One region of the Burkholderia sp. KL41 genome, then DNA from elsewhere that is predicted to be linked to it. Evidence: predicted binding sites of a transcription regulator. Region 1 holds the regulator's gene; each other region holds the start of a gene.
What was found. The regulator FliA, encoded in region 1, starts transcription of late flagellar genes. The targets are predictions, from matches to a motif close to CTAAAGTTTNNNNNNNNNNNGCCGNTA.
Positions count from the first base shown of each region.

Region 1 (10,525 bases):
ATCAGTGGCCGCCGCCGGCCGCCGCGGGTGCCCGAAGGCGCGCCGCGGCAGCCGGCGATCCCGCGCCGTGCCGCCGTGCCGGGTGCGCGTCGGCGACGCGCGCACGGCACCGCGGCGGCGGCGCATCGGATCAGTAGCGGTAGTGGTTCGGCTTGAACGGGCCGTCCTTCTGCACGCCGATGTACGAAGCCTGCTCGTCGGACAGCACGGACAGGTTCGCGCCGATGCGCGCGAGGTGCAGGCGCGCAACCTTTTCATCGAGGTGCTTCGGCAGCACGTACACCTTGTTCTCGTACTCGTTGCCGCGCACGAACAGTTCGATCTGCGCGAGCGTCTGGTTCGCGAACGAGTTCGACATCACGAACGACGGGTGGCCGGTCGCGCAGCCGAGGTTCACGAGGCGGCCTTCCGCCAGCAGGATCACGCGCTTGCCGTCCGGGAAGATGATGTGGTCGACCTGCGGCTTGATGTTTTCCCACTCGTACTGGCGGGTCGACGCGACGTCGATTTCCGAGTCGAAGTGACCGATGTTGCAGACGATCGCGTTGTGGCGCATCGCCTTCATGTGATCGTGGTTGATCACGTGGAAGTTGCCGGTGGCCGTCACGAAGATGTCGGCCTTGTCGGCCGCGTATTCCATCGTCACGACGCGGTAGCCTTCCATCGCCGCCTGCAGCGCGCAGATCGGATCGATTTCGGTGACCCACACGGTCGCGCCCAGGCCGCGCAGCGACTGCGCGCAGCCCTTGCCCACGTCGCCGTAGCCCGCGACGACCGCGACCTTGCCCGCGATCATCACGTCGGTCGCGCGCTTGATGCCGTCGACCAGCGATTCACGGCAGCCGTACAGGTTGTCGAACTTCGACTTCGTGACCGAGTCGTTCACGTTGAACGCCGGGAACGGCAGGCGGCCGTCCTTTTCCATCTGGTACAGGCGGTGCACGCCGGTCGTGGTTTCTTCGGTCACGCCCTTGATGTGCGCGAGGCGCGTCGAGTACCAGGTCGGGTCCGCGTCGAGGTGCTTCGCGATCGACTTGTACAGCGCGACTTCTTCCTCGTTGGTCGGCTTCGCGATCACCGAACGGTCCTTCTCGGCCTTCGCGCCGAGGATCAGCAGCAGCGTTGCATCGCCGCCGTCGTCCAGGATCATGTTCGCGAATTCGCCGTTCGGCCATTCGAAGATGCGGTGCGAGAACTCCCAGTATTCGTCGAGCGATTCGCCCTTGAACGCGAACACCGGCGTGCCGGCTTCGACGATCGCGGCAGCCGCGTGGTCCTGCGTCGAGAAGATGTTGCACGACGCCCAGCGGACGTCGGCGCCGAGCGCCTTCAGCGTCTCGATCAGCACGCCGGTCTGGATCGTCATGTGCAGCGAACCCGCGATGCGCGCGCCCTTCAGCGGCTGCTGCGCCTTGTATTCGTCGCGGATCTGCACGAGGCCCGGCATTTCGGTCTCGGCGATGTTCAGTTCCTTGCGGCCCCAGCCGGCCAGCGCCATGTCGGCGACGACGTAATCGTTGGAAGCCTTGGAATCGATAATGGCGTTCATCACGCCCTCCTTTCTAAAAAGTTTCTAGATTGGTGACGTGAGCGCCGTTCAGGAAGCGGGGCCGGTGCGACGGTCGCGATACGCGCGCCGCACGGCTGCTTGGTGAAGCTTTCCGAGCCTGGCGGACGCAGAAGTCCGTCGCAACGCTCCTCGGAAAACGGAGGGGATTGTAGCAAATCGGCGCGCAGAATGCGCACACAGATGCAGACGCCAAACGCGCGGCGTCGACGCGCGCGGCCGTCAGGAACGGTAAAGGGTCAGGATTCCGCGCCGACCCACGCCTGTTCGCGCAGCCGCGCGCGCAGGCGCGCGACGGCCTGGCTGTGCAGCTGGCATACGCGCGATTCGCTCACTTCGAGCACCGCGCCGATCTCGCGCAGATTCAGACCCCGTTCGTAGTACAGCGACATCAGCAGCTTCTCGCGCTCCGGCAGCCGCTCGATCGCCTCGACGAGCGCTTCGCGCAGGTGCTCGTCGAGCAGTGCCGACAGCGGGTCCGCGTGGTCGACGCGGTAGCGGTCGAGGAACGGCTCGTCGTCGGCCGCGCGGTCGAAATCCTCGTAGTAGATCAGCTGGCTGCCGTGCAGGTCCTGCAGCATCCCCTGGTACTCGTCGAGCGGCATGTTCAGGTGCTGCGCGATCTCGGTCTCGCTCGCCGAGCGGCCGAGATGCTGCTCGACCTGGTGCACCGCGTGCTCGACCTCGCGCGACGTCTTGCGCAGGCTGCGCGGCAGCCAGTCGTTGCTGCGCAGCTCGTCGAGCATCGCGCCGCGGATGCGCTGCGTCGCGTAGGTCTCGAACTGCGCGCCCTGGTCTTCCTTGTAGCGGCCGGCCGCGTCCATCAGGCCGATCATGCCGGCCTGGATCAGGTCGTCGAGGTCGACGCTCGCCGGCATCTTCGCGACGAGCTGCAGCCCGAGGCGACGCACGAGCGGCGCATATTGCGCGAGCACGTCGGCCTGGGACATCTTTCCTTGAGCGTTGTACATCATGGCTCTCTCCTTCCGGTGGCGCTCATGCGGCGTGTGCCGCGCCCGCCTCATACGACGGCTTGCCGCCCGCGTGCACGGCGCGGCCCGCACCCGAACGCGGGCGCATCGGCCAGTACAGCAGGTCGGCGGCGATCTGCCGGTAGTCGCGCGCGGCGGCCGACGACGGGAACGCGTCGACCGCGGCGCGCGTCAGCTCGCGCGCATGCTCGACGAGCGGATCGGCGCTCACGCAGCCCGCGTCGTCGATCGACACCGTCAGGTAGCGGCTCGCGACGCCCGCGAGGTTGTCGAATGCGACCTTCGCGTCCGCGTGGCTGCCGACGTGATTGGTCAGCACGCGGAACTGCGCGAACGCATGCGCGAAATGCAGCCGCTTCATGCACGCGTATGCCTCGGTGATCGCCTGCGCGGCGACCCGCGTGACGACCAGTACGTCGTGCGCTTCGCGGGCGAGCGCCGAGAACGAACCGTCGGCGCCGAGCTGCGCGTCGACGAGGACGATGTCGGCCGGCCCGTCGATGAAATCGCTGAGCTGCGCGTCGGTGTAGCCGGCGCGCGCGAGCCGCGCGGCGGCGCACAGGCCGAAGCCGGCCGCGACCCGCGTGCGCTCGCCGTCACGCAGCCACGCGCCCGCGAGCGTCGCGCTGGCCGAATGCACGTCGGCGCGCTCGTCGACGACGAGCACGTCCTTGCCGAGCGACGCGAGCGCCGCCGCGAGGTTCACGACGGTGGACGTGCAGCCGACACCCGCCGGCCCGCCCGTCACCGCGACGATGCGCGACGCGCGCCCGGCCAGCAGGCGCCGCAGCCCTTCGGCCTGGTCGATGATTCGTTTATCCAAATCGCACCTCGTGCAGCTCGGCGGTGGAACGTGCGGTCAGTGCGGAAAGCAGCGTCGGCATGTCCTCGTCTTGCGGCACGAAGGGCGAGCCGTCGCGCGGCACACAGAACGCGCTCTTCAGCAGGAATCGGGTCGATGCGACGTACAGGTTCTCCGGCACCTTCTGGCCGGTCGACACGTAGTGGATCGGCAGCTTGTAGCGGATCACCGTGTCGAGCACGCCGCCGAGGTGGGTCGCCTCGTCGAGCTTCGTGAGGATGCAGCCGGCCAGGTCGGGATGCTCGCCCGCGCTGCGGTACGCCTGCACGACTTCGTTGAGCGTGTCGCCATGGCTCGTCGCATTGAGCAGCAGCAGGCGCTGCACCGGCGCGTTCGCGCCGTGCAGCATCGCGATCTGGTCGGATACCGCGCGGTCGCGCTGGCTCATGCCGATCGTGTCGATCAGCACGATGTGCTTGTTGCGCAGCTCGGACAGCGCGAGCGCGAGATCGCCCGCATCCTTCACCGCGTGCACGGGCACGCCGAGGATCTTGCCGAAGATGCGCAGTTGTTCGTGGCCGCCGATCCGGTAGCTGTCGGTGGTCAGCAGCGCGACCTTGCTCGCGCCGAAGCGCATCACGCAGCGCGCGGCCAGCTTCGCGGTGGTGGTCGTCTTGCCGACGCCCGTCGGCCCCATCAGCGCGAACACGCCGCCGCGCTCCATCAGCGCGTCCTCGCTGTCGAGCACCGGCAGGTTCGCCGCGAGCACCGACTGCGCCCATTCGGCCGCCTGTTCGAAGCTCTGCGCGCCGTCGCCGGACGGCATGTTGTCGACCAGCATCCGCACGAGCTGCGCGGAGAAACCGGCCGAGAACAGGTGCTTCGTCAGCGCGCCATGCACGGCGCTGCGACGCTGGCGGTCGTGCCACATCAGGCTGTCGAACTGTTCTTCCATCATCCCGCGCAGCTCGCCCAGCTCCTGCATCACCGTATCGTTGACGATCCGTTCGATGCGCGACTTCACCGCATCGGCCACCGCGGCGGCGGCGTCGGCGGACAGGCGCGTGCGCTCGGCCGCCTTCGCGGCCTGCGCAGCGCCCGGGTCCGGCACGCGGGTCGCGGCGGCCGGCATCCGGCGTTCGGCGTCGCGCACGATGTCGCGCGCCCAGCCGGGCGGCGTCGCGCTCGCGGCGGCCTGCGGGGCCGGCGGGCTCGGCTGCGGCGCGGCGGGCGCCGCCTGCGTGCGCGCCATCAGCGCATCGCGCTGCTGGGTCAGGCGCTTCGCGTGCTCGACCAGCCACGGTGCGGGTTCGGAAGCGGCGGCCGGCGCACCGGCGGCGGGAGCGGCTGCCGACGGCATGCCGGCCAGCGGGTCCGCATCGAGCGTCGAAGCTGGCGCGGCCGTGTCGTCCGAGTCCGCGTCCGTATCGGCGCTTGCGCCGAACATCGACGAGAACACGTCCGGCAATCCGCCTTCGCCTGCCGCATACGGATTGACGGCCGGGCGGGCGAGCGCCGCGCCCGGGCGCGACACGATGCCCGGCACCGCGGCGGCGGGCACCGATTCCGGCACGCGCGGCGCGGCCATGCGTGCGCGCGCCGCAGCCGGCGGCGTCACGGCGGCCAGGTCCGAATCGGCGAGGGCGACGATTTCCACGCTGCCGTCATCGAGCGTGCGGTTCGACAGCACGACCGCGTCGGCGCCGAGCGCCTCGCGCACGAGACGAAGTGCGTCGCGGCTCGTTGCGCCGGTGAATTTGCGAATGTTCAAGCGGAACCCCCGATGACGTTAACGACTTTGATCGTGCGTGTGTCCGGCACTTCGGCGTACGACAGCACTTTCAATTGCGGCAGGCTGCGGCGCAGGAAACGCGCGAGCATCGCGCGCAGCGCGTGCTGCACGAGCAGCACGGGCGGCAGCCCGAGATTCTGTTGACGCAGCATCGCCTGCTGCGTGCCGGTCAGAAGGTTGTGCGCGAGGCCGGGTTCGAGGCCCGGGTTCGCGCCGGTGGCGAGCGCCTGCGACAGCACGCGTTCGAGATTCGCGTCGAGGCCCATCACCTGCATCTCGCCCGCGCCCGGATACCACTGCTGCGTGATCGCACGGCCGAGCGCGAGCCGCACCGCGGCCGTGATCTCGAACGCGTCGCCGCGGCCCGCGTGTTCGGACACGGCCTCGAGGATCGTGCGCATGTCGCGGATCGGCACGCCTTCCTCGAGCAGGTTCTGCAGCACCTTCTGCAGCGTCGTCAGCGAGATCGTCTTCGGCACGAGGTCCTCGACGAGCGACGGCGCGTCCTTGCCGGTGCGCTCGACGAGCGCCTGCACTTCCTGGCGGCCGAGCAGCTCGGCCGCGTGCTGGACGACCAGATGGTTCAGGTGCGTCGCGACGACCGTGCTCGCGTCGACCACGGTGTAGCCGTACACCTGCGCCTGTTCGCGCATCGCGACGTCGATCCACACGGCCGGCAGCCCGAACGCGGGGTCCTGCGTGACGGCGCCCGGCAGCGCGGCCGTCACCTGGCCGGGGTTGATCGCGAGCCACTGGCCCGGGAACACTTCGCCGACGCCGATCTCGACGCCCTTCAGCGCGATCCGGTACGCGTTCGGCCGCAGTTCGAGGTTGTCGCGGATATGGATCACGGGCGGCAGGAAGCCGATTTCCTGCGCGAATTTCTTGCGGATGCTCTTGATGCGCTTGAGCAGTTCGCCGTCGCTGTTCTTGTCGACGAGCGGGATCAGCCGGTAGCCGACTTCGAGGCCGAGCGGGTCGATCAGCTGCACGTCGTCCCAGGTCGCCTCGTGGCTGTCGGACGGCAGCACGGCGGGCGGTGCGATGTCGGTCAGGTCGCCGGCCGCCTTGCGGGCCGCCGCGCGCTTCGTCTGCGTGCGGGCCAGCCAGATCGCGCCGCCGCCGAGCGCGAGGAACGCGAAGTGCGGCATGCCCGGGATCAGCCCCATCAGCACGATGATCGCGCCGGTGATGTTCAGCACGCGCGGGTTCGTGAACAGCTGGCCGGTGATCTGCGTGCCGATGTCCTCGTCGGTCGCGACGCGCGACACGATCACGCCGGCCGCCGTCGAGATCACGAGCGACGGGATCTGCGCGACGAGGCCGTCGCCGATCGTCAGCAGCGTGTAGTTCGTGCCGGCCGCGGCGAACGTCATGTCGTGCTGGACCATCCCGACGATCAGCCCGCCGATCACGTTGATCGCCATGATGATCAGGCCGGCGATCGCGTCGCCGCGCACGAACTTCGACGCGCCGTCCATCGACCCGTAGAACTCGGCTTCCTGCGAGACGGCCAGGCGGCGCTTGCGCGCCTGTTCCTCGTTGATGAGGCCCGCGTTCAGGTCGGCGTCGATCGCCATCTGCTTGCCGGGCATCGCGTCGAGCGTGAAGCGCGCGGACACTTCGGCGATCCGCCCCGCGCCCTTCGTGATCACCATGAAGTTGATGATCATCAGGATCACGAACACGACGATGCCGACCGCGAAGTTGCCGCCGACGAGGAAGTGGCCGAACGCCTCGATCACCTGGCCGGCCGCGTCCGGCCCGGTGTGGCCCTCGAGCAGCACGACACGCGTCGATGCGACGTTCAGCGACAGGCGCAGGAGCGTCGAGAACAGCAGCACGCTCGGGAACGCCGCGAAGTCGAGCGGCTTCATCGTGTACATGCTGACGAGCAGCACCATCACGGACAGCGCGATGTTGAACGTGAACAGCAGATCCAGCAGCATCGGCGGCAGCGGCAGGATCATCATCCCCAGGATCATGCAGATGAGGATCGGGCCCGCGAGCGCGCGCAGGTTGGTGCCCGCGAACGGATTCTGGCGCTTCGCGAACAGGCCGGTCGGGGTGCTCATGCCGCGCCTCCGTTACCGAGCGTGTCTTCGGCTTCCTCGCGTTCGTCGTCGGCGGAGACCGACGCGCCCTTGTCGAGGTCGGCCGGTACGTCCAGGTCGACCGGCACCGCCGGGAACGCGCCGCCTTCCGAACGGAAGCGCTTGAGCTGGTAGACCCACGCGAGCACTTCGGCGACGGCCGAGTACAGCGAGCCGGGAATCTCGCGTTCGAGTTCGACGTTGTGATACAGCGCACGCGCGAGCGGCGGCGCTTCGAGCAGCGGCACGTTGTGTTCGGCCGCGAGTTCGCGGATGCGCGCGGCGACGAGGTTCACGCCCTTCGCGACGACCTTCGGCGCGCGCATCTCGCCGTCCGTGTATTGCAGCGCGACGGCGAAGTGCGTCGGGTTCGTCACGACCACGTCGGCCTTCGGCACGGCCGCCATCATCCGGCGCCGCGCGATCGCGCGCTGCTGCTGGCGGATCCGCCCCTTCACGTGCGGATCGCCTTCGTTCTCGCGATGCTCGCGCTTCACTTCTTCCTTCGTCATGCGCAACTTCTTGTTGTACTGCCAGATTTGGTAAGGCACGTCGAGCGCGGCGACCACCAGCATCCCGGCGACCGTCGTGCCGCAGCACACGGCGACCAGGTGCAGCGCATCGGGCAGCGCCACGCCGAGCGGCTGCATCGCGAGACCGAGCAGCTCGTCCTTGCTGCGCCAGATCGCGACGCCGCCGATCACGCCGACGACCAGCGTCTTCGCGAGCGACATCCCGAGCTGGATCGGCCCCTGGATCGAGAAGATCCGGCCGAGGCCCGAGATCGGGTTCAGGCGGTCGAACTTCAGTTCGAACGTCTTCTGCGAGATCAGCCAGCCGCCGAGCGCCATCGGCGCGAGCAGCGCGGCGACACCGGTGAACGCGAGCAGCGGCAGCAGCGCGGCGAAGCCTTCGAGGCTCGCGCTGCCGGCCGCCGACAGCATCCGGTTCGTGTCGAACGCGGTCGCGCGATCGAACAGGAACGCGCCGCGCAGCATTGCCTGCAGATGGCCGCCCGACGGGCCCGCGAGCAGCCAGGCACCGTAGAACCCGGCCGCGAGCAGCGCGAACGAAGCCAGTTCGCGCGAACGCGCGACCTGCCCCTCCTCGCGCGCCTTCTCGCGGCGCCTGGGAGTGGCGGCTTCGGTCTTGTCGAGATCGCTCTCGTCTGCCACGGGGCCTCCAGTCGGGTACGGCGGAATGCCGCTTTCCAGTGACACCGATTATTCATGGAGGCGTCAAACACCGATCGGTCGAGCAAAGCCGGGAAAGGGGGGTATTTCGGGGAATCGGGCGAGCCGGTGCAAACGCGGCCGGACGGGGCCGGAAGGGGGACGGAACGGGGTGCGGCGCGGCGGCGAAACGGGCCGGCCGGTGCGATGGCGGGGGTGGGCGCGGGGCTTGGGGCTTGGGGCTTGGGGCTTCGGGCTTGGGGCTTGGGGCTTGGGGCTTGGGGCTTCGGGCCGAGCGACGACGGCGCGAAGCCGGAAAATGGTGAAGCGGTGAAGCGGGTGTAGCGGGTGCGGCGCAAAACCAAGCCCCGACGCGACAGCGTCTCGCGTCGGGGCAGGCGTCGGTCAGGCCGCCGCGATCGGGTCCGCGCCGAAGCGGTTCGGGCCTTCGGTGCCGCGCGAGCACATCCACACGAGCAGCAGGATGCCGCCGACGATCGGGATCAGCGCCAGCAGCAGGAACCAGCCCGAGCGGCCCGTATCGTGCAGCCGGCGCACGCTGACCGCGATGCTCGGAATGATCAGCGCGAGCGAAATCAGGCCGAGCACGACGAGCAGCAACAGCGTGATCAGGCCCGCATCGTGGCCCGCCGCGCCGACGACCTGCGCGACGATCGACAGCACGCAGGTGAGCAGCGCGAAATACCAGTATTCGGCACGGCGCGCACGGCCTTCGAATGTCGCGTACTTATTGAGTACGGAACGAACGGCTTCTGAAAAATTCATCTTATTACCCTCCTGTTTTATATTGACGACCCCGGAAACAACGCCGGCATTATATGTTTGAATTTCGGCGGACTCCAATCTATTTTCACATGGCGGGCAATGCGCACGCCCGGCCGCAGCGCCCGCCGGCACGGCGCGGGAACGGCTGCCGCAGCGGAATGCGGCGCCGCAGGCTTGCATGCCGCGTCATTTTAATAATCTTGAACACCTGACATAAACGACAGCCCAGGATAATCCGGCACTTGATTGCAACCGAATGAAACCCGGTGCGATCGATAATCGCTGCGAGTGACGCATTCGATTAACCTGCCGGTATTACGCCGGCGCGCAAGGCGCGCTACGCTTCGTCATTCCCGATTTCGGTCTAACCGCACCATGCTCCGTCGTCCATTCGTTCCGTCGCTGTCGCTCGCCTGCGCGCTGGCAGCCGGCTGCGCGGGCACGCCGGCCCTGCCGCCCGGCGCGCAGGCGCCTGACGCACCGCACCCCGGCACGATCGCCTTGCACCATGCGTGGAACGGGTCGACGCAAACCCTGCGCGCGCAGGATGTCCCCGCGAGCGTCGCTTTCCGCTGCGCCGACGCGCGCGGCGAACCGTCGGAACGCGCCCGCGCGGCCTGGTGCGTGCCGGTCGTCGAGATCGAATCGGTGTCGGTCGATGCCGTCGGGCGCCCGGTCGCGCCGGCCGACGCCGTCCGGATCGAAAGCACCGCGTACGGGCCCGGCCACCGCTTCCTCGACCATACGCAGTTGATGCGTGCCGGCCGGCCGCCGGTCTAGCGCCCGTATGCGGCGATTACGGGCTTCTCGGCCCGTGCCGGCCATAGGGCCCCGCGAGGCCCCGTTCACGCCGACAACGGGCCGGCGCACGCGCCTAGCCCGCCGCCGCCCGCTGCAGCGCGGCGAGATCGAGCTTCTTCATCGTCATCACCTGCGCCATCACGCGCTCGGCGCGCGCGGGATCGCCCGCCATCAGTTCCGGCAGCTGCACCGGCACGACCTGCCACGACACGCCGAACCGGTCGCGCAGCCAGCCGCACTGTTGCGCGCGCTCGTCGCCGCCTTCGGACAGGCGCGCCCAATAGCGGTCGATTTCGTCCTGGTCCCGGCAGTTGACGACGAACGACACGGCCGGCGTGATCTGGAACACGGGGCCGCCGTTCAGCGCGATGAACGCCTGCCCGTCGAGCTCGAACGCGACGGTCATCACCGCGCCCTCCGCGCTGCCGGATGCGTGCGCGCCGGCCTTGCCGTAGCGCGCGACGTGCACGATGCGCGCGTTGTCGAACACCGACACGTAGAAACCGGCGGCCGCCTCGGC
Region 1 is NZ_CM174446.1:281,701-292,225, reverse strand. It holds gene ahcY (adenosylhomocysteinase) at 131-1,549, opposite strand; S-adenosyl-L-homocysteine riboswitch at 1,582-1,707, opposite strand; gene PQB87_RS01360 (RNA polymerase sigma factor FliA) at 1,807-2,541, opposite strand; gene PQB87_RS01355 (nucleotide-binding protein) at 2,564-3,382, opposite strand; gene flhF (flagellar biosynthesis GTPase FlhF) at 3,375-5,132, opposite strand; gene flhA (flagellar biosynthesis protein FlhA) at 5,129-7,228, opposite strand; gene flhB (flagellar biosynthesis protein FlhB) at 7,225-8,421, opposite strand; gene PQB87_RS01335 (DUF805 domain-containing protein) at 8,824-9,204, opposite strand; gene PQB87_RS01330 (hypothetical protein) at 9,580-9,984, shown strand; gene PQB87_RS01325 (VOC family protein) at 10,079-10,525, opposite strand, start outside.

Region 2 (10,525 bases), 420 kb from region 1:
TCCGGCGCATGCGTCGCCGGGCCGCCGGCCGAACCGCGCGCATACGCGGCGGCCGCCGCCTGGGCTGCAAACAGGTCGAAGCCGTCCGGGCCGTCGTCGACTGCGCGGATCGACAATCCTCCCACCCGCAGCCCCGACACCTCGAGCCGCTGCCGCAGCGCGGCCTCGTGCCGTGTGAGGCGATCGGCGCCCGTCTGGTTCGCGCGCAATCGCGCGACCAGTTGCGTGCCGTTCAGCACCAGCTCCGCGTCGACCGTGCCGAGCGACGGCAACGTCAGCGTCAGGCGCGTGCGCCATGCGATGCCGTCGCCCGGGCCATCGTCGCCGCGCGGCGCGCGGCTGCCCGGATCGTCCGGCTCGATCGTCCAGTCGAGCCGCGCGCCGGGCCACGCCTCGCCCGTCCAGCGGAACTGGTCGGTCGCGAGCGCGTCGAGCTGCTGCCTGACGAGCGGCACGGCGGCCGGGTGCACGGGCGCCAGCGTCTGCGCCTGGGAGTCGGACGACGCGGTGGCCAGTTGCGCGGGCGTCCCGCGCACATCAGGGCGTTCGCCGAGCAGATCGAACGTATCGGGCGGCAGCGACGCGCCGTGCCGCGCGCCCGCCGGCAAGCCCTGCGCAGGATCGCGTGCCGGTGCAGCCGGTGTACCCGGCTGCGCCGTCGCCCGCGCGGTCGCGGGCAGCGGCGACCGCTGCGCGAGCAGTTCGTCGAGCACGTCGGTCGAGCCGTGCTGCGCGGCATCCGGGTCGACCGGCGCGAGCGCGGCCGCGAGGCGTGCCTGCGGCTCGCGCATCAGCGCCGCGAGCGGGCGCTGGCCGGCCAGCCACTGCGCCAGATGGGATTCGTAGAAAAGCCCGCTTTCGCTCACGGCCTGCGCGAGCGCTGCGCGCAGCGCCGCGACCGGCAGGGCCGCGGCCGCTTCGCGCGCCGCCGCAACGGAAGATGCCGCGGCGGAGGCCGGCGTGGAAGACGCAGCCGGATCGGAGGCGGCCGGCGCGCGGGCCGGCAAGGCCGTATCGGTCAGCAGCACGGTGGGATCGGCCAGCAGCGGCACGCGCCCGGCAATGGCCGGCGTCGAGTCGCCACCGGCCCGCGAGATCGCGTCGAGCACGCGCCCGACATCGGACAGTGCGGTCTGGGTAGAGGCCGGCGGCGCGGCCGGCGGGCTGCCGGCCGAAGGCGTGGACGCCGTGCCGGTGCCCGGCGTGCCGACCTGCGAGGTCGCGCCGCCGCCGGCGGGCGCCGATACGGTGCCGGTCAGCAGGCTGTCGAGGCGGCTCGCCAGCAGCGCGGCCGCAACGGAGTCGATACCGGTCATGATCGGAGCCTGCTCACCTCAGCCACATCGTTGCGAATCCGGGAACGGCACGCCGGTGCCGCTCGCGGGAACTGCGCGCCTCCCGCAACGGGTTCGTGCGCCCCGCGCCCGTCTCCCCGCTTCCCGGCTTCCCTGGAAACGGGCCCTACCCGCGCGCGCGGTAGAGATCGGTCAATACCTTGGTCGAGCGCCGCGCCTCGAACAGCGCGGACAGCCGCGCGACGTCCGGGCTCGCGAGGTCGCGGATCGCGGCGTCGTCGGCCAGGATGCGGCGGATCAGGTCGAGCTTGCGGCCGAGATCCGATTCGTCGAGCACGACGCCCGGATCGGCTTCCTTCAGCCCGTCGACGAGTGCCATGAATTCGGCCTGCAACCCCGGCAACGCGCTCCAGTCGGCGCTGCGGGCGGCGCCCAGCATCCGGCCCGACACGGCGGCGAGCGCCTCGTAACGTGCGAAGTATTCGGCCTTGCGATTCATCTCGATGCTTCCACTGCCTGTTGCGCGGCCATCCGCGCGACTTCCGGGGCGATCCCCGTCCATGCTTCCTCGAGCGTCGCGAGCAGCCCGTCGACCTCGACCAGCATCGCGTCGCTCGCCTGCGCGTTCGCTTCCAGCAGACGCCGGCCGATATACGCATACAGCGCGTCCAGCCGCTCCGCGATCTCGCCGCCCGCGTCGCGGTTCAGCGACGCCTTCAACCCGCTCTCGACGATCCGGATCGCCTTGCCGATCGCATCGCCGCGCGCGGACACATTGCCCTGCTGCAAATGCATGCGCGCCAGCGCAACCGCCTGCCGCGCGCCCTGGTACAGCATCGCGATCAAACGGTGCGGGGAGGCGCCCATCACCCCCGTCTCGACGCCGACACGCGCGTATGCACTGGCTCCAGCGTGTCCTGGGGAAAACATGCGCTTCTCCTTGTTATGCCTTGGCTATACGGGAACCGCCGCCGTGCATCGCACGACGCGGCCTTCACCGGAGTTATCGGAAGGGATTTGAAAAGCTTTAGGCAGGCGTGGCCTGCCGCCGGGGCGCCGAAGGCGCCGGCCCGGAGGCCTTCCCTGAACAACTTTCGCCGGATGGCCGCCCCCGGGTGCCCGTGGCCGGGTACCCGTCCCCGGATGCCCGCCGCGTCACACCGACATCTGCATGATGTCGTTGTAAGCGCTCACCAGCTTGTTGCGGACCTGGAGCCCGAACTGGAAGCCGATGTTGGCTTTCTGCATGTCGACCATCACGTCGTTCAGCGAGACGTTCGGCGCGCCGACCTCGAACGCCTGCGCCTCGCCGAGCGCGTGCTGCTGGTCGCCGCTGATCTTGTCGAGCGACGCCTTCATCGCGCTCGCGAACGTGCCGGCCGTCGCCGCGCCCGAACCGGCCAGCGCTGCCGTCGGGCTCGCGACGCCGCCGGACGCCTGCGCGGCCATCGACTGCATCTGTTGCAACACCGAACCGATTCCGCTGACGTTCGCAGTCATGCTGTCCCCAAAACTGAGAGAAGAGACCCGGCGCACCGGGCGTTTCCGCCGGCGCCGCACCACGCGCACCATGCCGGATCGCGAAAAAGGATAGCAGCGCGCCGCGCGTCAAAGCCGAGAAAGTACGGGGGAAACCCCGCTCTTTTCAGTCGATCGGAACCGGGCCCGGGTCACGATAATCGCATCGTGTCATTGTCCGCCCGCTCGTCCGAGCGAGCTCAGTCGTCCCGCTCCGGAGAAACTCGACGCATGGATTCGCAGGCCAACTCGCTGATCAACCCAGACGCCCGCGCGGGCCTCGCCAGCCCGGCGCCCGGCGCCGCCGCGGCCGCCGCGTTGCCGGGCGCGGGTGGCGCAGGCGCGGACTTCGGGCTTGGCGGCTTCGCGGAACGCATTCCCGGCATCTCGCGGATGAAGGGCAACCCGAAGCTGCCGTTCCTGATCGCCGTCGCGTTCGCGGTCGCCGTGATCACCGCGCTCGTGCTGTGGAGCCGCGCGCCCGACTATCGCGTGCTGTACAGCAACCTGTCGGATCGCGACGGCGGCGCGATCATCGCCGCGCTCCAGCAGGCAAACGTTCCCTACAAGTTCGCCGATGCCGGCGGCGCGATCCTCGTGCCGTCGAACCAGGTACATGAAACGCGCCTGAAGCTCGCCGCGATGGGGCTGCCGAAGGGCGGCTCGGTCGGCTTCGAGCTGATGGACAACCAGAAGTTCGGCATCAGCCAGTTCGCCGAGCAGATCAACTACCAGCGCGCGCTCGAAGGCGAGCTGCAGCGCACCATCGAATCGATCAACGCCGTGCGCGGCGCGCGCGTGCATCTCGCGATCCCGAAGCCGTCGGTGTTCGTGCGCGACAAGGAAGCGCCGAGCGCGTCGGTGTTCGTCGACCTCTACCCGGGCCGCGTGCTCGACGAGGGCCAGGTGCAGGCGATCACGCGGATGGTGTCGTCCGGCGTGCCCGACATGCCCGCGAAGAACGTGACGATCGTCGACCAGGACGGCAACCTGCTGACCCAGACCGCCTCGGCATCCGGCCTCGACGCGAGCCAGCTCAAGTACGTGCAGCAGGTCGAGCACAACACGCAGAAGCGCATCGACGCGATCCTCGCGCCGATCTTCGGCACGGGCAACGCGCGCTCGCAGGTCAGCGCGGACCTCGATTTCTCGAAGGTCGAGCAGACGTCGGAAAGCTACGGCCCGAACGGCAATCCGCAGCAATCCGCGATCCGCAGCCAGCAGACCAGCAGCGCGACCGAGCTCGCGCAGGGCGGCGCGTCGGGCGTGCCGGGCGCGTTGTCGAACACGCCGCCGCAGCCGGCGTCCGCGCCGATCGTCGCCGGCAACGGCCAGAACGCGCCGCAGACGACGCCCGTGAGCGACCGCAAGGACCAGACGACCAACTACGAGCTCGACAAGACGATCCGTCACCTCGAGCAGCCGATGGGCAGCGTGAAGCGGCTGTCGGTCGCGGTCGTCGTCAACTACCAGCCGGTCGCCGACGCGAAGGGCCACGTGACGATGCAGCCGCTGCCGCCGGCGAAGCTCGCGCAGGTCGAACAGCTCGTGAAGGATGCGATGGGCTACGACGCGAAGCGCGGCGACTCGGTGAACGTCGTGAACAGCGCGTTCTCGACCGCGAGCGACCCGTACGCCGACCTGCCGTGGTGGCGCCAGCCCGACATGATCGCGATGGCGAAGGAAGCCGCGAAGTGGCTCGGCATCGCGGCGGCTGCGGCGGCGCTCTACTTCATGTTCGTGCGCCCGGCGATGCGCCGCGCGTTCCCGCCGCCCGAGCCGGTCGCGGCGGCGCTCGCCGCGCCGGAAGATCCGGTCGCGCTCGACGGCCTGCCGGCGCCGGAGAAGGCCGAAGAACCCGACGCGCTGCTGCTCGGTTTCGAAAGCGAAAAGAACCGTTACGAACGCAACCTCGACTACGCGCGCTCGATCGCCCGCCAGGATCCGAAGATCGTCGCCACCGTCGTGAAGAACTGGGTGTCCGATGAACGCTGAAGGCTTGACCAAGAGCGCGCTGCTGCTGATGTCGATCGGCGAGGAAGAGGCCGCGCAGGTATTCAAGTTCCTCGCGCCGCGCGAGGTCCAGAAGATCGGCGCCGCGATGGCCGCGCTGAAGAACGTCACGCGCGAGCAGGTCGAGGACGTGCTGCAGGAATTCGCGAAGGAAGCGGAGCAGCACACCGCGCTGTCGCTCGATTCGAGCGACTACATCCGCTCGGTGCTGACCAAGGCGCTCGGCGAGGACAAGGCCGGCGTGCTGATCGACCGCATCCTGCAGGGCAGCGACACGAGCGGCATCGAGGGCCTGAAGTGGATGGACTCGGGCGCGGTGGCAGAACTGATCAAGAACGAGCATCCGCAGATCATCGCGACGATCCTCGTGCACCTCGACCGCGACCAGGCATCCGAGATCGCGTCGTGCTTCACCGAACGCCTGCGTAACGACGTGATGCTGCGGATCGCGACGCTCGACGGCATCCAGCCGGCCGCGCTGCGCGAACTCGACGACGTGCTGACGGGCCTGCTGTCCGGCAGCGACAACCTGAAGCGCAGCCCGATGGGCGGCATCCGCACCGCGGCCGAGATCCTGAACTTCATGACCAGCGTGCATGAGGAAGGCGTGCTCGAAAGCGTGCGCCAGTACGACGCGGATCTCGCGCAGAAGATCGTCGACCAGATGTTCGTGTTCGAGAACCTGCTCGACCTCGAGGACCGCGCGATCCAGATGGTGCTCAAGGAAGTCGAGTCGGAAACGCTGATCATCGCGCTGAAGGGCGCGCCGCCCGCGCTGCGCCAGAAGTTCCTCGCGAACATGTCGCAGCGCGCGGCCGAACTGCTCGCCGAGGATCTCGACGCGCGCGGCCCGGTACGCGTGTCCGAAGTCGAGACGCAGCAGCGCCGCATCCTGCAGATCGTGCGCAACCTGGCCGAGAGCGGCGCGATCGCGATCGGCGGCAAGGCGGAAGACGCGTATGTCTGATTCGGCGAGCGATCGCGCGGGCACCCTCACCGCCTACCAGCGGTGGGAGATGGCGTCGTTCGACCCGCCGCCGCCCCCGCCGCCGCCCGACGACGCGGCAGCGGCCGCCGCCGCGCTCGCCGAGGACCTGCAGCGCGTGCGCGACGCCGCGCACGCCGAAGGCCATGCGGCCGGCCATGTCGAAGGCCAGGCGCTCGGCTACCAGGCCGGTTTCGAGCAGGGCCGCGCACAGGGGTTCGAAGCCGGCCAGGCCGACGCGCGCGAACAGGCCGCGCAGCTCGCGGCGCTCGCCGCGTCGTTCCACGAGGCCGTGTCGAGCGTCGAGCACGATCTGGCCGCCGACATCGCGCAGCTCGCGCTCGACATCGCGCAACAGGTCGTGCGTCAGCACGTGAAGCACGACCCGGCCGCGCTCGTCGCGGCCGTGCGCGACGTGCTCGCGGCCGAACCCGCGCTGTCCGGCGCACCGCATCTCGCGGTGAATCCAGCCGACCTGCCCGTCGTCGAAGCCTACCTGCAGGACGATCTCGATACGCTCGGCTGGAACGTACGCACCGACGCGTCGATCGAGCGCGGCGGCTGCCGCGCGCACGCCGCGACCGGCGAGGTCGACGCGACGCTGCCCACGCGCTGGCAGCGCGTCGCCGCCGCGATCGGCAAGGTGAGCACGTGGTGACGCGGCCGCCCGAAGCGCTCGCGCACGACGGCCTGACGCCGCTCGAACGCGAACTCGCGCTCGCGTCGTTCGGCCCCGACGCCGCACACGACACGCATGACGCACACCCGCACGGCGCCGCCGCAGCGGCCGACGCTTCCGGCGCCACGCCGCCCGCCGGGCACGCGCCGCGCGCGCCGCACAACCCGCATCTCGCGCACTGGCGCACGCACCTGAACGGCCTCGCCGCGCGCAGCCATCGCGCGCTGCCGCTGCGCCCGTGCGGCCGCCTGACGCGCGCGGCCGGCCTCGTGCTCGAGGCGATCGGGCTGCGCCTGTCGGTCGGCGCCGAATGCACGATCGAACTGCCGCCCGGCAGCACGCTGCCGCACGCGGAAGCGGAAGTCGTCGGCTTCGCCGGCGACCGCCTGTTCCTGATGCCGACCACCGACGTCGCCGGCGTGCTGCCCGGTGCGCGCGTCTGGCCCCGCGAAACCGCGCCGGTGGCCGATCCGCTCGCGGGCGCGAAGCGTTTGCCGGTCGGCTGGGAGATGCTCGGGCGCGTCGTCGACGCGTCGGGCCGCCCGCTCGACGGCCTCGGCCCGCTCACGTCGAAGGTCGACGCGCCGCTGTCGGCGCCGTCGATCAACCCGCTCGAGCGCGAACCGATCCACCACGTGCTCGACGTCGGCGTGCGTGCGATCAACGCGCTGCTCACCGTCGGCCGCGGCCAGCGGATGGGCCTGTTCGCCGGCTCCGGCGTCGGCAAGTCGGTGCTGCTCGGCACGATGGCGCGCTACACGAGCGCGGAAGTGATCGTGATCGGGCTGATCGGAGAACGCGGCCGCGAAGTGAAGGAGTTCATCGAACAGATCCTCGGCGAGGACGGGCTCGCACGCTCGGTCGTCGTCGCGGCGCCGGCCGACGTATCGCCGCTGCTGCGGATGCAGGGCGCGGCCTATGCGACGTCGCTCGCCGAGTATTTCCGCGACCAGGGCAAGCACGTGCTGCTGCTGATGGATTCGCTGACGCGCTACGCGATGGCGCAGCGCGAGATCGCGCTCGCGATCGGCGAGCCGCCCGCGACCAAGGGTTACCCGCCGTCGGTGTTCGCGAAGCTGCCGGCGCTCGTCGAGCGCACCGGCAACGGGCCGGAGGGCGGCGGCTCGATCACCGCGTTCTACACGGTGCTGACCGAAGGCGACGACCAGCAGGACCCGATCGCCGATTCGGCGCGCGCGATCCTCGACGGCCACGTCGTGCTGTCGCGTGCGCTTGCCGAGGCCGGCCACTATCCGGCGATCGACATCGAGGCGTCGATCAGCCGCGCGATGACCGCGCTGATCGACGAAACGCATCTCGACCACGTCCGGCAGTTCAAGCAGATGCTGTCGCGCTACCAGCGCAATCGCGACCTGATCGCGGTCGGCGCGTACGCGCCCGGCCGCGACGCGCAGCTCGACCGCGCGATCGCGCTCTATCCGCGCATCGAGGCGTTCCTCCAGCAGGGCTTTCGCGAATGCGCGCCGTTCGCGTCGAGCCTCGCCGGGCTCGATGCACTGTTCGACGCTTACGGAGGCTGATCCAGATGGCTCACGGCTTTCCCCTTCAGTTGCTGCTCGACCGCGCGCAGGACGACCTCGACTCGGCCGCGAAGCAGCTCGGCACCGCGCAGCGCGACCGCACCGCGGCCGCCGAGCAGCTCGACGCGCTGCTGCGCTACCGCGACGAATACCACGCGCGCTTCTCGCAATCCGCCCAGCACGGGATGCCGGCCGGCAACTGGCGCAATTTCCAGGCGTTCATCGACACGCTCGACGCCGCGATCGCACAGCAGCGCAGCGTGCTGGCCGCGGCCGAAGTCCGTATCGACGAAGCACGCCCGAACTGGCAACAGAAGAAACGCACCGTCGGCTCGTATGAAATCCTGCAGGCGCGCGGCGTCGCGCAGGAAGCGAAGCGCGAAGCCCGGCGCGAGCAGCGCGATGCCGACGAACACGCCGCGAAGATCCTGCGCATGCGGGCCGACGCGGCCCGTTCGTCGTAACCGACCACCGCATTCGAACGAGAGAACGTCATGCCTCCCCTGCCCCTGCTCGGCGCGCTGCTCGACACCGCCGGCACCGCACTCCAGGCCGCCCGCGGCTCGGGTTCGTCCGGCGCCGCCGCCGGCAACGATGCCACGGCCGCCGTGCCGTTCGCGCAGACGCTGAAGCAAAGCGTCGTCACGCGTCGCGATTCGTCGAATGCCGGCGTGCCGGATGCTTCGACGAAACAGGCTTCGTCGAAGCCGGCCGCCGGCACGAAGCCGTCCGCGACCGATGACGACGACGCAACCGACGATACGACCACGAACGCCGCCGCCAACCCCGACGCCGCCGCGCTCGCGGCCGCCGCGGCCGTGCAGGCGCAACTGCAGGCGCGCATGGACAACGCGGCGCCGGTCGATCCGGCTGCCGCCGCCGCCGCTGCACAAAAGGCGGCCGTGTCCGGCCAGCCCGATGCCACGGCCACGCTGGCGGATCACGCGGCCGCGGACACCGCCGCGGCCGCCCAGCCGGCCGCGCCCGCGTCGGGCCGCGATGCGCTGCAGACCGCGCTCGACAGGCTGACGGGCGGCTCGGGCGCGATCGCGATGCCCGCGGCCGGCGCGACCGCGTCGGCATCGGCATCGACCGCATCGACCGGCGCCGCCGCACCGCTGACACCGAAGGTCCCGACCTTCGACCGCACCCTCGCCGACGCGAAGGGGGCGCTCGCGACCCAGCAAACGCCGGCGCAGGCCACCGCGCAGGCGCTGCAGGCCAACGCGAACGCGCAGTCGGGCGAGCAGCACGCGCTCGCGGCAGCCGGCGACGCGACGGATCCGGCCGCCAGCGCGACGCTCGCGGCCGGCGCAACGGCGGCGGCCGCGACACAGGCGAACCTGCAGTTGTCGCCGGCCGCGGGGGCGATCGCCGCGGCGAACGCGCACGTGCTCGCCCCGCACGTCGGCACCCCGGACTGGACGGACGCGCTGAGCCAGAAGGTCGTGTTCCTGTCGAATGCGCACCAGCAGAGCGCCGAACTGACGCTCAACCCGCCCGATCTCGGGCCGCTGCAGGTCGTGCTGCGTGTCGCGGACAATCACGCGCACGCGCTGTTCGTGTCGCAGCACGCGCAGGTGCGCGACGCGGTCGAAGCCGCGCTGCCGAAGCTGCGCGAAGCGATGGAATCGGGCGGGCTCGGCCTGGGCAGCGCGACCGTCAGCGACGGCGGCTTCGCTTCGCAGCAGCAGAACCCGCAATCGTCCTTCGCCGGCGGGCAGTCGTCGCGGCGCGGGAGCGGCGGATCGTCAGCCGTCGATGCACCGGTCGACGCTGCGCAATCCGCACCGGTCGCCGCGAGCGTGAGCCGCGCCGGCCTCGTCGATACGTTTGCCTGAGCATGACTGCCCGCGTGCGCGCGCCGTTCAGCGGCCGTGCACCGCGGCAGCCGCCTCGCCGCGCGACACACCGCCCTTGCGCGCCGCGACGATGAAGTCCGCCGCGCGTTCGCCGATCATCACCGACGGCGCATTCGTGTTCCCGCCGACCAGCGTCGGCATCACCGACGCGTCCACCACGCGCAATCCTTCGACGCCGCGCACGCGCAGTTGCGGATCGACGACCGCGTGCGCGTCCGACCCCATCCGGCAGGTGCCGACCGGGTGGTAGATCGTGTCGGCATGCTCGACGATCGTCTTGCGCAGCTCCGCTTCGCTCTGGTCCGCCCGCGTGTACAGCTCGCGCCCGCCCTGCGACGCGAGCGGCGCCTGCGACAGGATCCTGCGCATCGCCTGCGTGCCCCGCACGAGCAGGTCGAGATCGCGCGAATCGCTGAAGAAGCGCGGATCGATCAGCGGTGCGTCACGCGCATCGCCGGTCGCGAGCGTCACCGTGCCGCGGCTGAACGGCCGCAGCGCGCACACGTGCAGCGAATAGCCGAAGCCCCAGTGCATCTTGCGGTTGTGGTCGTCCACGAGCGCCGTGCAGAAATGCAGCTGCAGGTCGGGGCGCTCGAGCGACGGATCGCTCTTGATGAAGCCGCCGGCCTCCG
Region 2 is NZ_CM174446.1:3,627,865-3,638,389, forward strand. It holds gene fliK (flagellar hook-length control protein FliK) at 1-1,316, opposite strand, end outside; gene PQB87_RS17075 (flagellar protein FliT) at 1,462-1,794, opposite strand; gene fliS (flagellar export chaperone FliS) at 1,791-2,225, opposite strand; gene fliE (flagellar hook-basal body complex protein FliE) at 2,451-2,795, opposite strand; gene fliF (flagellar basal-body MS-ring/collar protein FliF) at 3,045-4,808, shown strand; gene fliG (flagellar motor switch protein FliG) at 4,798-5,793, shown strand; gene fliH (flagellar assembly protein FliH) at 5,786-6,469, shown strand; gene fliI (flagellar protein export ATPase FliI) at 6,463-8,031, shown strand; gene fliJ (flagellar export protein FliJ) at 8,037-8,495, shown strand; gene PQB87_RS17115 (flagellar hook-length control protein FliK) at 8,526-9,872, shown strand; gene PQB87_RS17120 (GMC family oxidoreductase) at 9,900-10,525, opposite strand, start outside.
Region 2: fliS (flagellar export chaperone FliS) is a predicted target of FliA. The motif match lies at 2,300-2,326, and genes of this name have one in related genera.

Region 3 (10,525 bases), on a different replicon from region 1:
CGCTCGGCTGGAGAATTTTCGGCAACTACGACTCCGCTTCGGGCCCGGAAAGCGTCCCTGATCTTTACGGCATCGGCGACGATGTGTACGGCAAGGGAGCGGGCGTTGGATCGAGCATCTGGCTGCGCAAACGTCATCCCGGCGAGACCGGGCTTTACGTCGGGATCGTCTGCGATACCAACGAACTGGTCGACGCCGCCTACGCCGCCGCGATCAAGGCCGGCGGGATTGACGAAGGGAAACCGGCGGATCGTACCTACTTCGCCCCCGGCTACTACGCCGCCAACGTAGCCGACTTCGACGGCAACCGTCTCGAATTCGTACACAAGGCGTGGAACCCGAAGCGACACGCGTAGCACATTGATGCACGGGCGCCCTGGCTGTTCGGCCTGCGCCGCCCGCGCCGACGCGTGAATCGCATGCGGCATGGCGCAACCCGCATCGGCGGAGGGGCGCGACCGCGCGGGCCGTCTCCCGGCGGTCCGCCCCAGGCGACGTCACCGATCCAGCAAGCGCCCCAGTCGCATCATCGTGACGTTCACGCCGAGATGCCGCATCGACGGTTGCACGATCACGCAGTTGTCATACGGCGTGACGATCACATGGTCGCCGTCGCGGGCAATTTCGGTGCCGGCCTTCCCGATCACCTCGAGCCCCGTGAACGGTTGCGAGAACCGGAAATCCATCGAACGCGCGACGACCGGCTCCGTGATCTCGACGAACTTCTGCCGCACCGGCACGGCCTGCGTGAGGAAGGCCGCGACGTCGTCGCGCGCGACCACACCCGCATGCAGCAGGAAGCGCGCCGCGCTGTCGAGCGCGACGTCACGCGCGCTCGCGGCGAAGTGCTGGCCCGTCTCGATCAGCAGCGCATTCTTCGCGCTCGCCGCGTCGCCGAAGCCGCCGTAGTCGCGCAGCCGCGTGCCGTTCGCATGGCCGCGATCGATGATCACGTGTTCCGGCGTGCCGATTGCGGCCGCCAGCGCGATCGCCTTCTCGAGCGGCCCGGTCATCATCAGCGGCGCGGACGCCTCGTGCATCGAATGAATGTCGAGCAGCAGGTCGACCGTATCGAGCAGCGGACGCATCGCGCGCGCACGCGCGAGCTCGCGGCTGTCGCGCGTGCCGTCGAGCGCGGCCGGCGTCCACACGCGATTCATGTCCTCGTCGAGGTAGCGCGTCGCATCGGCGTTCTCCGCACTGAAGTGCTCGTATGCGCCCACGTTGCCGAAGCCGAGCGACAGCCGGCCCGCAACCGGCTGCAGGCCCGCGGCCAGCAACGTGTCCACCGCGATCGCGCCGCTGACTTCGTTGCCGTGCGTCAGCGCGAGGATCATCACGTGCTTGCCGGGCCGGCCGCTGTCGAACGTATGCAGATAGTCGATGCCCGTATTGCCCGCGCGCCAGCGCGAGATGTCGGGGAAGGCCACTTCGATCGGATAGGCCGGCAAGGCGGCGCGGATGGCTTCAAGCGTGGTCATGTCGGAAAGGCTCAACAGGGTTCGGGAAAGGCACGGCCGGCGTGTGCCGGCTGCGCCGGAATCGGGTTGGCGGCCGGCGCGTCACGCCCCGGTCGCGCGTGTCGATGGCGCGGCGGCGGCCGCCGCGCCGCGCATCCGGCGGCCGAGCGAAATCACCGACGTGATCCCGAGCACGGCCGTCGCCATCACGTAGAAACTCGGCGCCAGCTTGTTGTGCGTCGCGTCGATCAGCCAGGTCACGATCAGCGGCGCGAAGCCGCCGAACAGCGTCACCGAGAAGTTGTACGACAGCGCGAGGCCCGTGCCGCGCGTGCTCGTCGGGAAGATGTCCGCGAGCAGCGCCGGCAGCGGCGCGAGGCTCACCGCGATCAACAGGCCGACCAGCGCCTGGACCGCGAGCAGCGTCTCGACCGTCGGATAGCGGTTCAGCACGACGAACAGCGGCCACGTCGTCACGCCGACCAGGATCAGCGCGATCAGCATCACGCGGATGCGGCCGAAACGGTCCGACAGATGCCCGACGACCGGCGCGGCGACCATCAGCATCGCGCCCGTGACGACCGCGCCGAGATACGACGACGTGGCCGGGATATGCAGCTGCTTGACCGCGTACGTCGGCATGTACAGCTTGTGCACGTAGTTGAAGGCCGTGGCCGTCGCGACCACACCCGCGCCGAGCAGCATGTTCGCGCGATCGCGCACGAACACGTCGCGCAGCGGCGACTTCGCGCGCCCTTGCTCGCCCAGCCGGCGGAAATCGGCCGGTTCGTCGATGTTGCGGCGAATGTAGAGCCCGACCGGGCCGATCAGCAACCCGACCGAAAACGCGACGCGCCAGCCCCACGTATGCAGCTGGTCGGTCGTCAGCAGCAGGCTCAGCAGCGCCGATACACCGGCCGCGAGCACCGTCGCGAGCCCCTGCGTCGACATCTGCCAGCTCGCGAAGAAACCGCGGCGCTTCGCGTCGGCCTGCTCGACCATGAACGCGGTTGCCGCGCCGAATTCGCCGCCCGTCGAGAAACCCTGCAGCATCCGCGCGACGATGATCAGCAACGGCGACGCGATGCCGATCTGCGCATACGTCGGCGCGAACGCGATCATCGCGGTGCCGAGCATCATCAGCCCGATCGACATCGTCAGCGATGCCTTGCGGCCCGCGCGGTCGGCATAGCTGCCGAGCACGATCGAACCGAGCGGACGCGTGACGAACGAAATGCCGAACGTGCCGACCGACAGCAGCAGCGAAGTCGCCGCGTCATGCGTGGGGAAAAACAGCTGGCCGATGACGATCGCGAAGTAACCGTAGATCAGCAGATCGTAGAACTCCAGCGCGTTGCCGATGCTCGCGGCGCAGATCTCGCGCCACGGGTTGTGCGGGGCCGGCGTCGCGCCGTGTGTATTGCGGGTCATCCCTTGCTCCTCCGGTAATGCTGGCCGTCAGGATTTTGAAAGACGGCGCGCGGCTTTGCCGGCGGCCGTTCGGGCCAGTCAAGCGCGGAGTGTAGGCAACGTGGGGCGGGCGTTCGTGCCGTTTCGGCACGCAATCGTGCCGATCGGCGCGCAGGCGGCGCGGGCGCTGCCCGCGGAGGCTACGCGGCGCCGTCGTCGCGGGCCGGCGCGGTGCGCCAGATCGCGTCCAGTACCGGGTGCGGGTCGTTCCGTCGCCGGTACAGCGCAATGTCGAAGCCGATCTGCCAGTCGGCGCCCCCGACGATCGCGAGCTCGCCGCGCCGCACGTCGTCGGCGACGAGCCGCTGCGGCAGCCACGCAAGGCCGAGCCCGCGGCGCGCCATCGCGAGGATCGCTTCGTACGAGTCGGCCTGGTACACGGGCCGCAGCGTCGGGCGGCCGGGCATTTCGGCGAGATGGCGCGACAGCACCGCGCGCAGGGTCAGCGTGCGCGCGAACGCGAGCCACGGCAGCGGCGCCTGCCCGGCCGGCAGCCGGTAGCGCACGCTGCCGCGCGCATCGAACGCGCTGACCGGCACCAGCACCTCGCGCGCGACGGACAGCCAGTCGAAGCGGTCGCGATCGATCAGCAGCCGCGTATGCGGGCTCGAATAGACGATCAGCATGTCGGCGTCGCCGGCCGTGAGCTGCAGGATCGCTTCCTCCGCGCTGCCGGTCGACACGGTCGCCGTAAAAAAGCCGGCGCGCGCAACGGTCTCGTCGTACCAGTCGGGGAAGAAGGTGGCCGAGAGCGTGCGGCCGGTCGCGATTCGCAGGTTGTTCTCCAGCACCGGCGACGCTTCCTGGAGTTGCGTGCGGGCGCCGTGCAGAATGTCGAGCGCGTTCGATGCCGCATCGAGAAAGACGGTGCCCGCCGCCGTCAGTTCGAGCGGCTTCGTGCGCGCGATCAGGCGCGCGCCGACCCACTCCTCGAGCGACCGGATACGGCGGCCGAACGCCGGATGCGTGACGAACCGGTTCTCCGCCGCGCGGGTGAAGCTGCGCGTGCGCGCGAGTTCGACGAAGTCTTCGAGCCATTTCAGTTGCATGGCTGGGCTCCTGGGTGGGCGATGATGGGCCGGCCGGTGCGCGCGGGCCGCCTCCGTCGCGCGGCTGCGGCTACGGACGGCTGCGGATCACGCGGCGCGGGGCCGCGGCGTGGCGCCCGATCCTACAGCGTCTGCGGCGCATCGCGCAGCACGGCGCGCAGCGCGATATCGAAAGGCGTCGCGTGATCGATCCCGGCTGCGCGCACGCGCGATGCGTCCAGATGGCAATCGTACGGACGCGGCGTCGCGTCGGTCGGCTGGTCGATCCGCGTGAGCGATGCTTCGATGCCGAGCGCGGCCGCGATCCGCTGCGCAATGTCGTACTTCGTCATCGGCTCCTCGCCCGACCAGTGACGGATGCCCGTGATCGACGCACCCGCGAGATGGCGCAATGTCAGGTCGCGGATGACGTCCGCGACGTCCGGCGTATACGTCGGGTAACGGATCGCCCAGGCGTCCATGCCGACCGCGTCGGTGCCCGGCCGTGCGGACGCGGCGATCGCCGGCACGAGACTCGTGACGGCCGATTCGCTCCAGTCGACGATCGGGCCGTACAGCAGCGGCAGGCGCAGCACGCACGACAGCGGCGACGCGGCGAGGAGCGCCGCCTCGCCTTCCAGCTTCGTGCGGCCATAGATGTTCAGCGGATTCGGGGTGGCGTCCTCGCGGTACGGAGCGGCCTTGCCGTCGAAGACGTAGTCGGTGGAGATGCCGAGCGTCCATGCGCCGTGGCGCGCGGCGAGCGCGCCGATGCGCGCCTGGGCGGTGACGTTGATCGCGCGTGCGCCGTCAGGATCGCGTTCGCAGACGTCCGGGCGGCGTTCGGCCGCGCAGATGATCACGGCGGCCGGCTGGCGGGTGGCGAACAGGTGTTCGAGGGCCGGCTCGTCGAGGACGTCGAGTTCGGCGAGGTTTTCCGCCGGCAACGCAAGGCGTTTTGCGCCTGCGCCGTGCGGGTTGCGGATCGTCGCGACGAGGTTCAACGAAGACTCGCGGGACAGCGATGCGGCAACCGCGCGGCCGAGGAGGCCGGCGGCGCCGATGAGAAGGACGGTCGATTGCGGCACGGTAGCCATCTGTGAAAGGGGAACGGGGATTTCCGAGAGCCTATCCCAACTTTTGCATGCCGGGCATAAACCGATGACCAGCGCGCCGCTTCATGCCGCGCAAACGCAAGGCAGCCATTTCGATCGCAGGGGCTTTAACCCGGAGCGATCCGGCAACGGATGCCCGGGACACGCGATCGTGCGACGAATGACGAGCAATCCGTCGCGATCGTGGCAGCATCGACACCGCCCGAATCAATCAGGAATTCGAACATATCCGCTGCGTGCCGATCAGTGAGCGGCGGCACATGGACTCCGGCTGCTCTGCGGCACCGCGCACGCGCCACACGTCACACCCCGCCCACAAAAACAAAACCCGGCGCACTTTCGTGCACCGGGCTCCGAGCCGAACGGAAACGCCGCCCCGCCTTACTTCCGGTCGAGCGAATACCGCCCCGGCCCGGTCAGTGCGAGCAACAGCAGCCCGCCGATGATGCTCACGTTCTTGTAGAAGTTGATCATCGCCATATATTGCTCCATCCCCTGCAGCGCCCAGTAGCGATGGCCGATCAGCGCGGTCGCGAGCGTATAGGCGGCGAACACCAGTGCGAGCGGACGCGTATAGAAGCCGGCCGCGATCAGCAGGCCGCCGACCAGCTCGACCGCCACCGCGATCACCGCGGCCAGTTCGGGCGCCGGGTTCCCCGTCGACGCCATGTACGCGACGGTGCCCGAGAAGCCGTTCAGCTTCTGCCAGCCGAACAGCACGAACAGGATCATCAACAGCACGCGAGCCGCCAGCAGCAGCTCGTCCTTCTTCGACTCCAGCGAAACGTAACGCATAACAATCACCCTTGAATTGACGGTTTGATGCATCCGGTGCCGGGAGGCGCCGAATCACTCCTCGCACGATCGGACAGCAGGCCGGAGGGCCCGCCGCCGAAGAATCCGTCGGGTTGCGCCGTTCCCGGCGCGCTTCCGATCGGTTCTGGCGAAGCACGGATGCAGTCTACTGTCTCGTCACGAATCATCAATCCGTCAAAGAAGGATTCGCTGTCTCGTTCAAGTGGACAATCGAAGACGAACACGCCGACGAGCAAAGGTCGGCAGGCAGTGCAAATCGACCCGCTCAATGTTTCCGGAACACGGAAACACCCTGTTTCTTTCAGGCCACCTGATTCAATCGATATTTTCGACTTCAATTGACACGAATCGGTCACAACCGCGTATCACGACTATCATTAAACGACGGGTCCGATATGCGATTCACAAAGGCTGGCTTGATTCCCGCAACTCGCCCGGCATTGCAATCGACCTGGCATTCCGTTGCATAAAAAAGCACATGGCCCGGAAACGAACATCGGCAATGCGAAAACGTTTCGCGGGCAGGCGGGCTGGAATCGTCGGTGACGCGCATCGTCCGTCAGACAAGGATTTCAGCCCGGCATCGACCGGGAAACACCCTTTCCACACACCGTCGATTGATCCAATGTTTAGCAGAACCAGCGCAAAACCTTGACCCATCCTTCTCGCCCTTTGCCAGTTTTCAAAACCGTGAAAAATGCTTGAATAAATACAACCGAAACGGTGTGTTTACGGCAAAGAATCGCAGACCTTTAGCCCTCACTCAAACACCCCGCTCCCATCTGCATTTTTCTCGACATGAATTACAAAAAATTACCAAGTAATACCGATTTAAATATACGATAGCGCACGTCCTTACGTTTTCCCGACACTCCCGTGAACCCCGGGAACGCGTCGCGCCGGACGCGCCCTGCCTTCGAAGCGCCGCAGGCCGACCCGGCAGCCGCTCGTCACGGGATCGTTATTCAACCGGAGACCACCCATGGCAACGAACACGCCCGTGACCAGCGGCGCGAACACGAACAGCCTGTTGCAACAGGCGGCGCAATCGATCATCAACGGCTCGACCGGTAATCCGTCGATGGACGTCGGCACGCTCGTCAAGACGCTGGTGAACGCGAAAACCGCCGGCCGGGCCGCGGCGCTCGCCGCGTCGCAGACCACCGGCACGACGCAGATTTCCGCATTCGGTGCGCTGTCGTCGGCGCTGGGTGCGCTCGAGGCTGGCCTTACCTCGCTGGCGAATGGCGGGCTGCAGTCGACGTTCACCGCGGTCGCGAGCGGCAAGGGCCTGACCGCGACGGCGGGTGCGGGCGCGGTGGCCGGCACCTACACGATCGGCGTCACGCAGACCGCGACCGCGCAGGCACTGGCTTCGTCGGGCTTCGACGGGAGCAAGGCGCTCGGCACCGGCACGCTGACGCTGTCGCTCGGCAGCCAGTCGTTCAAGGTCGACGTCACCGGCACGAACAACACGCTGTCGGGCATCGCGGCCGCGATCAACTCCGCGGCGAACAACCCGGGGATCAGCGCGACCGTGATCAACGGCACCGACGGCGCGCACCTCGTGCTCGCGTCGACGAAGACGGGCTCCGCGAACGCGATCAGCGTCGCGGTCGGCAACGTGGCCAACGACAACGGGCTGTCGAACCTCGGCGTCACGTCGACGGCCGACACGACGGGCGGCGCGTCGAAGATCGAATCGGCGAACAGCGCGGCCGCGTGGCGGCAAAGCGCCGTCGCGCAGGACGCGAAGTTCACGCTCAACGGCATCGCGTCGACCAGCGCGAGCAACACGGTGTCGGGCGTGCTGAGCGGCGTCACGCTGAACCTGTCGGCGGCCGCGGTCAGCGCGACCGACACGCAGACGCTGACGGTCAGCACCGATACGAAGTCGCAGGCGGCCACGATCACGAACTTCGTGAGCCTCTACAACACCGTCGTCAAGACGATGGGCGCGCTGTCGAGCTACACCGAAGGGGCGAGCTCGCAGGGTGCGCTGATCGGCGATTCGACGCTGAACACGATCCGCAACTCGCTCGCGTCGATCGTCGCGCGCGGTGTCGCGAACGAGAACGGCAACGGACACACGAACCTGATGGCGATCGGCATCTCGCTCGAGAAGGACGGCACACTGAAGGCCGACAGCGCGAAGCTCGACAGTGCGCTGTCCAGCAACCCGTCAGGGGTCGCGCGCCTGTTCAACTCGACGAACGGGATGGGCAAGCAACTGACCGACCAGATCGCGCCGTTCACGAAGAAGGGCGGGATGATCGAGGTGCGCACGAACGCGCTGAGTGCCAACCTGAAGCGCGTCACGCAGCAGCAGACGGATCTGGCCGACTACGCCGCGCAGTTGACCAAGCAGTACCAGGCGCAGTTCACGGCGCTCAACACGCTGATGGCCAAGATGAACTCCAACACGCAATACCTGACGCGGCTGTTCGGCGGCGCCAACAGCAGCGGCACGCTGGCGAACAAGTGACGAGCGCCCGGGCGGCCCGATGATCGCGGCGGCGGCCGCCGGTCTGTGGATCGACCTGCTCGCGCCACCGCGCGTGGCGTCGTGCCCGGAAACATCGTTCATACCCGGCTGTGCGCAAGCGCGCGCCGGGCGCCCTCCGCCGGTTCGCGCTCCATCCCGGCGGGCTGCTTGCCCGCAGTTCACCCCGAAGGGCCGTGCCGTCAGCCGAGACCTTCGACGCGATCGGCAAACAAATCGATCGCACGCGACACCTGACGCCCGAAATAGCCTGGCCGTTCGCGCTCGTATGCGCGCAGCAGCGACGTGCATTCACGCTCCGCCCAGCGCCACACGGGGCCCTGTTTCGCGAAGACCGGATGATCGTGCAGTTCGGCCGGTACCGCGTGCTCGTCGTCCCAGCCCCAGAAATACGCCTGGTACGCGCGCGCGTACGGCATCCCCAGATGGCTCGCCACGGTCTCGTCGTGGCGCAGCGTGAAATCGACGATTTCCTTGCGCGCACGGCCGCCGATATCGTCATGACGCGCCTCGATCCAGCAGTGATACCTCGCGAGCTGCGACAGATGCCGCGCGGTGCGGCGCCGCTCGCGCGTCGTGCACAGCGCATACAGGTTGCCGCCGCCGAAATCCAGCACCTCGCCACCCGCGAACGGCCGGTACGGCTTGCCGGTCAGCAGCGTCAGCACCTGCGCGCCGACGATCGCGTAGTCGGCACATCGCATGTAGCCGCTGCGCGTCGTCGCTTCCGACACGCTCCGGTGGACGACCTCATCGATCACGGCGTGCAGCATGGGATCTACCGGTGCCGCCAGGATCGGCGGCTGGCTTGTCGTCGTCACGTGTTGCATGGGAAGCGGATGCGGATTCAACGGTTCGTCGGGAAAAGCGCTCGGCGGCGCGATATTACGAATCGTTACAAGAAACGATGAGGGGCGTTGATCAGATTTGTGTGCTTTTGTCGCCCTGCGTGAACATGCAGCGGTCGGCCGGCGGCGGTTGATCGCGGGACGCAACGCATCGGACGGACGAGCGGCGGCGCCTTGGCTTGGCTTGGCTTGGCTTGGCTTGGCTTGGCTTGGCTTGGCTTGGCGCTCGGCTCGGCTCGGCTCGGCTCGGCGCTTGGCGCTTGGCGCTTGGGGCTTGGGGCTTGGGGCTTGGGGCTTGGGGCTTGGGGCTTGGGGCTTGGGGCTTGGGGCTCGCGGCTCACGGCTCGCGGCTCACGGCTCGCGGCTCGCGGCTCGCGGCTCACGGGCGAAATGGTGCGATGGAATAGATGAAGGTGGGACCGCGCGTCGGTGCCGTATCGACAGCCCATCGTCATTCATGACGACGGGCAACCCTGACCGTCGACGAATGCAGCGGCCCCGCCGCGACAGGCACCCTTGCCGCCCTCGACAGCACGGAAACGCCCGATGGATTCGCCGCGCCACACGTTGGGGCCGGGCACGCGCCGGGTTCACATCATCGGCGATCGCGGATACGCCACCAACACCGCTTGTCGCGACGCGTACACAACGCAACGCATCGCGACGAACCGACCGTGCTTGCAGCCACCGTGCGCCACCCTGCGCCTCGCGAGAACCCCACACGCGAGCATCCGCCTGCCCGGCCCGCGATGCCGTCGCGCATCGCAGAACACGGACGACACACCGCGCGCCCTATTGCGCAGCGATCCGACGACGGAAATGCTCGGTGCCGGCCACGATCTTGTCGAGCACTGCATCGAGTGCCCAGAATCGTTCACGCACGTCGTAGTCGATCGCACGGCAGCGGATCGACGCGAAGGTGCCGATCCGCTGGTGATAGAGCTTCGCGAGCGCCGGGTACCCGAGCGCCTCCGACACCGCCGAGACGACCAGGAACGTCGAAAGCTCGTCGGCCAGTTCGGGATGCGCATCCCCTTGCGTGCGCAACCACCGGTACAGATCCGGATGAAAGTTGGTGAACACGCCGTTGAAGCCGGCGGAACCCGCCTTCATCGCATCCCGCGCGATCGCGGCATTCGCGTTGAGGATCTTCAGCGGCGAGCCCTCGGCGAGCGCGACCCGCCGCTTCACCGTTTCTAGGTCGCAGCTCACGTCCTTGAGCATCACGAACCGGCCCGTGTCGATGCACGCGCGCAGTTCGTCATCCGACAGCAGCCGCCGGTAA
Region 3 is NZ_CM189268.1:86,736-97,260, reverse strand. It holds gene PQB87_RS34510 (VOC family protein) at 1-356, shown strand, start outside; gene PQB87_RS34505 (M14 family metallopeptidase) at 498-1,481, opposite strand; gene PQB87_RS34500 (MFS transporter) at 1,563-2,891, opposite strand; gene PQB87_RS34495 (LysR family transcriptional regulator) at 3,071-3,979, opposite strand; gene PQB87_RS34490 (dTDP-4-dehydrorhamnose reductase family protein) at 4,102-5,055, opposite strand; gene PQB87_RS34485 (DoxX family protein) at 5,455-5,868, opposite strand; gene fliD (flagellar filament capping protein FliD) at 6,872-8,374, shown strand; gene PQB87_RS34475 (hypothetical protein) at 8,575-9,222, opposite strand; gene PQB87_RS34470 (dihydrodipicolinate synthase family protein) at 10,033-10,525, opposite strand, start outside.
Region 3: fliD (flagellar filament capping protein FliD) is a predicted target of FliA. The motif match lies at 6,721-6,747, and genes of this name have one in related genera.